Regions from separate parts of the Anaeromassilibacillus sp. D41t1_190614_C2 genome, predicted to be linked through region 2. Evidence: predicted binding sites of a transcription regulator. Region 2 holds the regulator's gene; the other holds the start of a gene.
What was found. Region 2 encodes HrcA, which represses chaperone genes, less so after heat shock. Its sites were predicted from a motif close to TGTTAGCACTCNNNNNNNNNGAGTGCTAACA; they were not measured.
Positions count from the first base shown of each region.

Region 1 (5,523 bases), on a different contig from region 2:
TCTTAGTAAAGCGCGATCCGGAGAGAAATTTCTTATCCATGCTGCACAGCGAGCCGGAGGAAGCGGTTCTCGCGTTCTTTTATATGATTCTGGATGAGCTTTATAAGCTCGGGACCGTCCCGGCGATCGATATCCGCGATTATGCCAACGCGACATTGACAAACGTCCACTTAAAAACGGACGAAGAAAATTTGCAGACGGAGTCATCCGAAAAAACTTCTGAGGCAGATGGTTCTGTCTCGGAAGAGAAGGAAAACCAAGAGGAACCGGCTGTAAAATAAATAACATGTAAATCAAACAAGGCGCCTACCCCACGCAAATGGGATAGGCGCCTTGTTTTGTCCCCTGGCGGGGTAAGATTTCTGTCTTGGAATTGATGGCGTTTGGCTGGATGTAGCAGAATTGCCGTCCCCTGGCGGGGCATGGGGTGTAACGGGAGATGGTAATGACGGTCCATCGCTGATTCGCATTTTCGTCCCCTGGCGGGGTGAGGACTGTTATCCAACGATCAGAGGGCTATCACAATCGAGGTCGCATTTTCGTCCCCTGGCAGGGCGTGGTTGTGATGGTTCTCCAATATTCCTAACATCCCATGACATCCCATAGCCGTCCCCTGACGGGGCATGGGTTGTAACTTCCTAATCTAGTAGAGACTGCAAAAGGATATATATTTCCGTCCCCTTACGGGGAATGCGTTGTAACTGCGGTGCCGGCTGGATTTCGCTGGACTACACCACATAGCCGTCCCCTGGCGGGGTAAGGATTGTAACTCATAATCATATGGACCATACGGGATTGTCGTCCCCTGACGGGGCGTGGATTGTAACCGTACTTCTAACCATGAAACTCGCTGTTGTTTGGCTTTCCGTCCCCTGACGGGGCGTGAGGTGTAACCTCGCATCGTTTGCTAGTACGCCCAAAGCTCAAAAGTTTCCGTCCCCTGGCGGGGTTTGGATTGTAACGGGGAAGTGTTCTTCTTAGATTGGCTCTCCTGCAACGTTCCCGTCCCCTGACGGGGCGTGGGTTGTAACTTTATCTTTTCGAAATATCAGCTTATTTTGCAATAAAGTTTCCGTCCCCTGACGGGGCGTGGGTTGTAACTTTACTCCATATGGTTCCAAGGTTTTCGATACTTTTCCGTCCCCTGACGGGGCGTGGGTTGTAACCTGCCTGAGCTGGTAGGGGTGCGTAAGCAGTCTTTGTTTCCGTCCCCTGACGGGGCGTGGGTTGTAACCTGGCGTAAATGGCTAAACGAGCCGGCGGAAGAAGTTTCCGTCCCCTGACGGAGCGTGGGTTGTAACTCCACCCCTATTATACCCAGAAACCATGCGGGTTGTAAAGGCTCAAAGTGCGAACCTCATAAAAATAACCCCTGTTTTGCCTGGCTTTTAGCAAAAATACCGCTCCATCCCAGGCGCGCTGCGCGGTGCGGACTCCCCGGAAAACGGCTTGTGTACTTGGGGTCCGCACAAAGGCGGTTTTGTGCCCGGGAAACCGCTTTTCTGGTCAGCATTTCGAGGCGGATGCATTTTCCAAACTCTTTTGCAGATGTTTTTCCCAGCCCTTGTGTCGTATGATTTATGGAGGATTGCTGTGTTCAAAACCAGCGTTCCATTGTGGCTCTTTCCTCCAAAGGGCGTTCCAATTTGTGCATAGTCCAGACAAAAAATGGGCATTCTTCCCCTCGTGGGGAACAAATTTTCCGGTTTACATAAAATATTTCATCTGTTCATGATTTATTCATATATATGCGGTATACTTTTAGCACACTCGATAAAAGAGTGCTAAAAATATATTTCAAACCCGCATGAACACTGAATGTGTAAACGATAGGAGGGGTTGAACATGAATGCACAGAAATTCACCCAAAAATCCCTGGAAGCCATCCAGGAAGCCCAAAACCTCGCCATTGAAAACAACAATATGCAGATCGAGGAAGAACACCTCGTGGCGGCTCTGCTGCAACAGCGCGACGGGCTGATCCCGCAGCTGCTGAAAAAGATGCATGTAGACTGCGACGCCGTCCAGCGCGCAGTGGCGGAAAAGATTTCCCGCATCCCGGGCGTGACCGGCCCGGGCCGTGAGGCGGGGAAAATCTATGTTTCCGCAGACGTGGATGCAGTCCTGACTGCGGCGGAAAAAGAAGCCGACCGGATGAAGGACGAGTATGTTTCCGTCGAGCATATCATGCTTGCAATTTTAAACCGGCCTAACAACGCCATGAAGGACGTCTTCCAGCGCTTTGGCATTGAGAAGAACGCCTTCCTGACCGCGCTGTCCAGCGTGCGCGGCAACACCCGCGTGACCAGCGACACGCCGGAGGAAACCTATGACGCGCTCTCCAAATACGGCCAGGATCTGGTTGAACTTGCAAAGAACCATAAGCTCGACCCGGTGATCGGCCGCGACGACGAGATTCGAAACGTCATCCGTATTCTGTCCCGCAAGACGAAGAACAATCCGGTGCTGATCGGCGAACCCGGCGTCGGCAAAACCGCTATTGCGGAAGGCCTGGCACTGCGTATTGTGCGCGGGGACGTGCCGAACAACCTCAAAGACCGCAAAATCTTCTCCCTGGATATGGGCGCGCTGATTGCCGGCGCGAAATTCCGCGGCGAATTTGAGGAACGCCTCAAGGCAGTGCTGAACGAGGTCAAGAAGAGCGAGGGCCGGATTATCCTGTTCATCGATGAGCTGCACACCATTGTGGGCGCGGGCAAAACCGAGGGCTCCATGGACGCAGGCAACCTGCTCAAGCCGATGTTGGCGCGCGGTGAGCTGCACTGCATCGGCGCGACGACGCTCAACGAGTACCATCAATACATCGAAAAGGACCCGGCTTTGGAGCGCCGCTTCCAGCCGGTCATGGTGGATGAGCCGAGCGTGGAGGACACTATCTCCATCCTGCGCGGCTTAAAGGAACGTTATGAGGTGTTCCACGGCGTCAAGATCCAGGATCAGGCGTTGATTGCCGCGGCGACGCTCTCCAACCGCTATATTTCCGACCGTTTCCTGCCGGATAAGGCCATCGACCTGGTGGACGAAGCGTGCGCCATGGTCCGCACGGAGATCGACTCCATGCCGACCGAGCTGGACGAGATTTCCCGCAAGATCATGCAGCATGAAATCGAGGAAGCGGCCCTGAAAAAGGACACCGACCCGCTGACGCAGGAGCATTTGAAGGACATCCAGAAGGAACTGGCGGACCTGCGCGCCCAGTTCAAGGAAATGAAGGCAAAGTGGGAAAACGAAAAGCAGGCCATCGGCAAAGTGCAGAAGCTGCGCGAGGAAATCGAGCAGGTCAATGCAGAGATCGAAAAGGCCGAACGCGCCTATGATTTGAACAAGGCCGCCGAATATAAGTATGGCAAGCTGCCGGAGCTGCAAAAGCAGCTGGCAGAGGAAGAGCAGATCGCGGAAAAGAGCCAGTCCTCGGAGACAAACCTTCTGCGCGACAAGGTCACGGAGGAGGAGATCGCGAAGATCGTGGCCCGCTGGACGGGCATCCCGGTCTCCAAGCTGATGGAGAGCGAGCGCGAGAAGCTGCTGCACCTGGACGACATCCTGCATGAGAGGGTGGTCGGGCAGGACGAAGCGGTGGAGAAGGTCAGCGAAGCGATCCTGCGTTCCCGCGCGGGGATTCAGGATCCGAACCGCCCGATCGGTTCGTTCCTCTTCCTGGGCCCCACAGGTGTGGGCAAAACAGAGCTTGCAAAGGCCCTGGCGCAGGCGTTGTTCGATGACGAGCGCAATATGATCCGCATCGACATGACCGAATATATGGAGAAATTCTCCGTGTCACGTCTGATCGGCGCGCCTCCGGGATATGTCGGGTACGAGGAGGGCGGCCAGTTGACCGAGGCGGTCCGCCGGAAGCCGTACTCCGTCATCCTCTTTGATGAAGTGGAGAAAGCGCACCCGGATGTATTCAATATCCTGTTGCAGGTGTTGGACGACGGCCGCATCACAGATTCGCAGGGCCGTACCGTGGACTTCAAGAATACGATCATCATCCTGACTTCCAACCTCGGCTCCAGCGCCATCCTGGAAGGGATCGGTGCAGACGGCCAGATCAGCGAACAGGCGAAGGAGCAGGTGAACGCGCTGTTGAAGCAGCAGTTCCGGCCGGAATTCCTGAACCGTCTTGACGAGATTGTCTTCTACAAGCCGTTGACGCGCGACGAAATAGGCCATATTGTGGACTTACAGATGGTGGACTTACAGCGCCGTCTGGCGGATAAGCAGCTCGGCGTGAAGCTGACGCCTGAAGCCAAGACGTTCATTGTAGACAGCGGTTATGACCCGGTCTACGGTGCGCGCCCGTTGAAGCGTTTCCTCCAAAGCAAGGTCGAAACCCTGATTGCGAAGAAGATCATTCAGGGGAACATCAAGCCACGTGAGACGCTCCTTGTGGACTATGATGGCAAGCAGCTTGTTGTAAAAGATGAGGGATAATAGAAGCTCATTGAAGAATGGATGCAGTGCAATGTGTATCGCACATTGCACTGCATTTTTCTGCCTTTCGGCTTAACATCCCCTGATCCAACCAGGGGTAAATAAGAAAGCCTTGGCGAAACAAGTTCGTATTAGATGAAGATCGTCTTTGATTCCCAAAAAAATAGATTTCGAGCAAAGCACTCGGGAGTTTTTGCAGAATGTTACAGAAAACCAAAGTGAACTGGTTTACCAGTAGCAGGACAAGCGATGCAAGGATTTTTTCGTATCCGTTCCAGGACTCGGCAAGTACGAACCCCTCTGGGGGTGGGCAAACATTAGGTTACTAGTGATTTTGATTATCGGATAAACGATGGGCTGATGTCAAAATTGCTTTCGGTTCATCGCACGAAATATTGTTATTTTATAAGGAATGCGATATAATGAAACCGGTTATATTCTGGGAAGATTCCCTGGTGTGGAGGAACACCGTATGATTGATAAAGATTTTATAGATCATTTGGAGGAGCAAATCCACCAGACAGTCCAGGACGCCCTGGATCTGAAAGAGACCGTGGTCCGCACAGTGCGGGAAAATGTGGATGCCCATCGAGGTCCGGTCCCGCCCCAAAGACCGGTTCCACCTCGCAGGCCTGCCCCTCCGAAGCCTTATGTATATCCGGGGCGGCCTGTTCCCCGCTCAAATACCCAATTGCGTGTCCGTAGGAACCCGGGAACCTCGATTGCGGGTACCGTCATGGAGATCGTCGGGTTGGCTGGGGCAATCCCAACCGGTCTGGCGTTTGTGATCCTTGCGCTCGCTTCTCTGCTGGCGGGAATGCCCTGGGCCGCGTTTGCGATCTCCAGTGTGGTGCTGGTTCCGCTTTGTGTGGGGTTTACCGTATTGGCTATTTGCGGCGTGCGCAAAGTCCGCCGGAAACGCCGGTTTCAACGGTATCAGGCGCAGTTGAATGGCGATACCTTTTGCTCGCTCGACCTTTTGGCGGCCTCTGTGGGTGAATCAAAATCCTTTGTCATTCGCGATTTGCAGAAGATGATCCGGGACGGCTTGTTCCCGGAAGGGCATAT
Region 1 is NZ_JADMOD010000001.1:269,238-274,760, forward strand. Features, by position in the region: gene I2G69_RS01145 (DUF6602 domain-containing protein) at 1-281, shown strand, start outside; gene clpB (ATP-dependent chaperone ClpB) at 1,846-4,455, shown strand; gene I2G69_RS01155 (5-bromo-4-chloroindolyl phosphate hydrolysis family protein) at 4,928-5,523, shown strand, end outside.
Region 1: a site for HrcA is predicted at 1,760-1,790, ahead of clpB (ATP-dependent chaperone ClpB). Genes of this name have one in related genera too.

Region 2 (5,523 bases):
CGTTCTCCTGCTTGAAGGAGGCAACCATCCAATCGATGATGCGCTTATCGAAGTCGTCGCCGCCCAAGCGGTTGTTGCCAGCGGTTGCAAGCACTTCCTGCACGCCGTCGCCCATCTCGATGATGGAGACATCGAACGTACCGCCGCCGAGGTCATACACCATGATCTTCTGCTCTTCGCCCTTGTCGATGCCATAGGACAGAGCCGCGGCCGTCGGCTCGTTGATGATACGCTTTACATCCAGGCCCGCGATCTTGCCGGCGTCCTTGGTCGCCTGGCGCTGTGCGTCGGTGAAGTATGCCGGGACGGTGATAACAGCGGAGCTGACGGTTTCGCCCAGATAGGCTTCTGCGTCCGCCTTCAGCTTTTGCAGGATCATTGCGGAAATCTCCTGCGGGGTGTAGCTCTTATCGTCAATCGTTACTTTATAATTGGAACCCATCTCTCTCTTGATGGAAGAAATGGTGCGGTCCGGGTTGGTGATGGCCTGGCGCTTTGCCACCTGGCCCACCATACGCTCGCCGGTCTTGGAGAACGCGACCACGGACGGCGTTGTGCGCGCGCCTTCTGCGTTTGGAATTACAACCGGCTCGCCGCCTTCAATCACGGCTACACAGGAATTCGTTGTACCAAGGTCAATACCAATTGTCTTGCTCATAATCTATACCTCCAGTTTTCATTCTGTTTTTTCAGTTGAATCTATATATTAGAAAGGGGATTGCGGGACAGTGGACGGTTAGTTTGCAACGACCACCGTTGCATGCCGGACGACTTTGTCGCCGATCTTGTATCCCTTTTGATAAACCTGCGCAACCACGTTTTCGGCTGCGTTTTCGTCGTCAATATGGGATACGGCGTTGTGCAGTTCCGGGTTGAACGCCTCCCCTGCGGCGCCCATCTCGGACACGCCCAGCTTTTCCAGCGCTTTTTTCAGCTGCGCCTGGACCATTTCCACGCCCTTGCGCAGGTCTTCGACACTGCACTCCTGCTGCTCCAGCGCGCGCTCCAGATTGTCTGCCACCGGCAGGAACTCCAGCACAGCGGCCGCTGTCGCATCGGAATAAATCGCTGCTTTCTCGCGCTCCGTGCGCTTGCGGTAGTTGTCATACTCCGCTGCGGTGCGCAGGAACTGGTCTTTCTGTTTTTTCAGTGCCTCTTCTGCTTCTTCAAGCTTTTTCTGCATCGCTTCTTTCTCTGCCTTGGCCTTTTTCCCGCCAAAGCCTCCTTTATCCTTTTTTTCGGCCTTTTCCGTTTCCTGGGAAGCCTCCGGCTCCGCGTCGGTCTGCGGGTCTGTTCCGGCTTCTGTCTGCGGATTCTTTTCCTCCGTATTCAACTGTCCGGACCCTCCTTCGTTTTAAATTGCGCCATTTGCGCTCTATCAAACACTAAAAGTCATAGTCCATCAATTCGGTGAGCATCTTCCCAACCGCGTCGGAAAGATATTCCATATGGGCGATCACCTTCGCGTAATTCATGCGCATCGGGCCGATGATCGCCAACGCGCCGGCGTCCTTGCCGCCGACGGTGTAGCGGGAAATCACCACGCTGGAATCCTTGAGTTCCGGGCGGCCCGTCTCGTCGCCGATGAGCACCTTCACGTTTTTGCTGCGCTGCTCCAACAAGCGGTTCAACTCGTCCGCATGCGCCAGGAAATCCATCATCCGGCGCGCGGTCAGCGAGAGCTCTGGATAGAAGAGCAGGTTCGTCTGCCCTTCCATGCAGATTTCCGCCTGCATGGAATCCCGCGCCACGTCGAGTACCGCCATAAACGCGGACGACATCAGGATCGCCATCTCCCCCATGGAGGCCGCCATGTTCTGGATAAAAGCGGGCGTCACTTCCGAAACCGGCATCCCTGCCAATTTCTCGTTGAACACCCGGAAGAACACCCGCAAGATCTCCTGCGACAGGTCAAAGTCGCAGTGGAACACGCGCGTCTTCATGGTCCCGGCGGAGGTCATCAAGATGACCATCGCGGTGCGGCGGCTGGTCTGCACGAATTGGATCGCGCGGATATTTGCCCCGCGGCCGCTCGGCGTTGTGGATACCGCCGCAAACCGGGTGGCAGCGGCCAGCACACGGGAAACGCCGTCCAGCAATTTTTCCGGATCATAGGCGCTGGAGAGCAGCTGGCTGTCCAGATAGCGCTTTTCTTCACGGGTCACGGGCTTTTTCTTCATCAATGAATCGATGTACACCCGGTACCCCATTTGGGTGGGAACCCTGCCCGCCGATGTGTGCGGCTGGTCCAGAAGCCCCATCTCCGCCAAATCGCTCATTTCATTGCGCACGGTGGCGGAAGAGACTGCAAAGTCGAGGTTGTCACAAAGCGCCTTCGAGCCGACCGGCTCGCCGGTGGCGACATACAATTCGACGACCGCCGCCAGAATTTTTTTCTTGCGTTCGCTGAGTTCCAACCTTCCCACCTCTCTTATTTGGATTCGGAGTTTAGCACTCTTTTATATCGAGTGCTAACTCTAGTTATTAATTTATCATTACTTTGCCCGGTTGTCAATAAGATAAATGTAAATTAATTATGAATCTGCAATAGAGAAACTTAGCAATTTGCCAAAAGGACGAATATGGCAACAAGGTTTCCCTTCCCTGAACCGGTCCTCGCGCCCACCGCCATGCTAATAAATAGAAAAAAGGCCGCACAGACCGGCCAAACCGCCAAATCTACACAACCTTTTGTATATTATTTTTCACTTATTACGTTTCGTATAAAATCTCCGCCAAAAGTGCGTTGGAAACCAAAAACCCCTTCCGGGTAAACCGGAAACCCTCCGGCCAACACTCCGTCAGGCCAACGCGGGCATACCGCTGCGCCGCACGTTTCCATCGCTCCGGAATGGGCTCGCCAAAGCGGTCCCGGTAGCGCGCCTCCTGTAAGCCCTCTGCCAACCGGAGTGCCAACATCGCATATTCCTCCGGCCCACCGGCGGGAATCTCCGGGTCGGCGTCCTCCTCCGGCGCTTGCCCTGCCAAAAACGCGCGCAGGTCGCGCGCCTCATAGAAGCGCTTCCCGTTCAAAAAGGAATGCGCGGCCGGGCCAAGACCGAGATATTCCTCGCAGTGCCAATACTTCAAATTGTGCCGGCTCTCAAAGCCCGGCCGGGCAAAGTTGGAAATCTCATACTGCATCAGGCCGTGCCGCTCCAATTCCTCGCAGGCTGCTTCGTAGAGGGAACAGGTCTCGTCCTCGTCCGGCAATTGCAGCTGCTCCCTGCGCTGGTAAAAGGCCGTGCGCGGTTCGATCTTCAACAGATAGGCGGACACATGCGGCACCCCCAGTTCCGCGCAAAACGCTGCGGAACGCCGGGCGCTTTCCACCGTCTGCCCTTCGATGCCGAGCATCAAATCGAGCGAGATGTTTTCGATCCCCGCTTTGCGCGCCGCCGCCACCGCTTCGGCCGCCTGCGCCACCGTATGGCGGCGGCCCAAGCGTTCCAACTCCCGGTCGTCCGCCGACTGCATCCCGATGGACAGGCGGTTGCCGCCCGCTGCCCGGAACCCCTGCAAAAAGCCCGTTAAATCCACGCCGGGGTTGACTTCCGCGGTGATCTCCGCCCCATCCAGTCCAAAGCAGGCCATCGCCTGCCCGATGAGGCGCGCCACCCGTTCGCCGCCCAACAGCCCGGGCGTCCCTCCGCCAAAGTACAGGGTATCCGCCGGGCGTTTGGTTTTATCCGAATTGTATTTTAATCTATCAATCATACAATCTGTATATAAATTAAGGGAATCCTCCGAGGCATGGACGGAATAGAAATCGCAATAGGGGCACTTTTTCTCGCAAAACGGCACATGCAGGTATAAACCGATCTTATTCATCCAGCTTCAGCACGCTCATAAACGCCTCCTGCGGCACCTCGACCGTGCCCAGCTGGCGCATGCGCTTCTTGCCTTCCTTCTGCTTTTCCAGCAGCTTCTTCTTTCGGGTGATGTCGCCGCCGTAGCACTTCGCCAGAACATCCTTGCGCAGCGCTTTGACGGTTTCGCGCGCGATGATCCGGCCGCCCACGCACGCCTGGATCGGCACCTCGAAGAGCTGGCGCGGGATCTTCTCGCGCAGCTTTTCCGCCATCTTGCGGGCACGCGGGTACGCCTTGTCCGCGTGGATGATAAACGAGAGCGCGTCCACGACCTCACCGTTGAGCATGATGTCCAGCTTGACCAGGTTGCTCTTCTGGTAGCCCGCCAGCTCATAATCGAAGCTGGCATAACCGCGGGTGCGCGATTTCAGCGCATCGAAAAAGTCGTAGATGATCTCATTGAGCGGCAGCTCATAATGGATATCGACGCGGTCCGTGTCGATGTAATTCATATCCTTAAATACGCCGCGGCGCTCCTGGCAAAGGTCCATAATATTGCCCACATATTCCTTTGGGGTGTAGATATGGGCGTTCGTAATGGGTTCTTCGGCCTGCGCGATCAGCGACGGGTCGGGATAGTTGGTCGGGTTGTCGATGGCGATCATCTCGCCGTCGGTCTTCGTGATATGGTAGACGACGCTCGGCGCGGTTGTGACGATGTCCAAATTGTATTCGCGCTCCAGGCGCTCCTGGATGATCTCCATATGCAAAAGCCCCAGGAAGCCGCAGCGGAAACCGAAGCCCAATGCGACGGAGGTCTCCGGCTCAAAGGAGAGTGCCGCATCGTTGAGCTGCAATTTCTCCAGCGCGTCCCGCAGGTCCGGGTATTTCGCGCCGTCCGCGGGGTAGATGCCGCAGAACACCATGGGCTGTACCGCGCGGTAGCCCGGCAGCGGCTCCTTCGCGGGGTTGTCCACGCGCGTGATCGTATCGCCGACCCGCGCTTCGCGGACCGCCTTGATCGACGCCGCGATATAACCGACCTCGCCCGCCCGCAGGCAGTCCATCGGCTCGAAGCTGGTGGCGCGCATATAGCCGCATTCCACCACGGTAAATTCGCTCCCCACGCTCATCATCCGGATCGTATCGCCCGGATGGACGGTCCCGTCCTTGATGCGCACATGGGCGATGACGCCCTTATAGGCGTCGTAGTAGGAATCAAAAATCAGCGCACGCAGGGGGGCGTCCTCATCGCCCTCCGGCGGCGGCACCTGCTTGACGATCTGCTCCATCACCGCGTCGATGTTGATGCCCATCTTGGCGGAAATGCAGGGGGCCTCGTCCGCCGGGATGCCGATCACGTCCTCAATCTCCTGCCGCACATGCTCCGGCTGGGCGCTCGGCAGGTCGATCTTGTTGATGACCGGCACGATCTCCAACCCTGCGTCCACGGCCAAATACGTGTTGGCCAATGTCTGCGCCTCGATGCCCTGGGAGGCGTCCACCACCAGCACCGCGCCCTCACATGCGGCGAGCGAGCGCGATACTTCATAGTTAAAGTCCACGTGGCCGGGCGTGTCGATCAGGTTGAACACATAATCTTGATCGTCCTTCGCGTGATAGACCAATGTCACCGCATGGGCCTTGATGGTAATGCCGCGCTCGCGCTCCAGGTCCATGTCGTCCAGGATCTGGTCTTCCATGTCGCGCA
Region 2 is NZ_JADMOD010000004.1:123,775-129,297, forward strand. Features, by position in the region: gene dnaK (molecular chaperone DnaK) at 1-658, opposite strand, end outside; gene grpE (nucleotide exchange factor GrpE) at 737-1,333, opposite strand; gene hrcA (heat-inducible transcriptional repressor HrcA) at 1,386-2,417, opposite strand; gene hemW (radical SAM family heme chaperone HemW) at 2,713-3,831, opposite strand; gene lepA (translation elongation factor 4) at 3,824-5,523, opposite strand, start outside.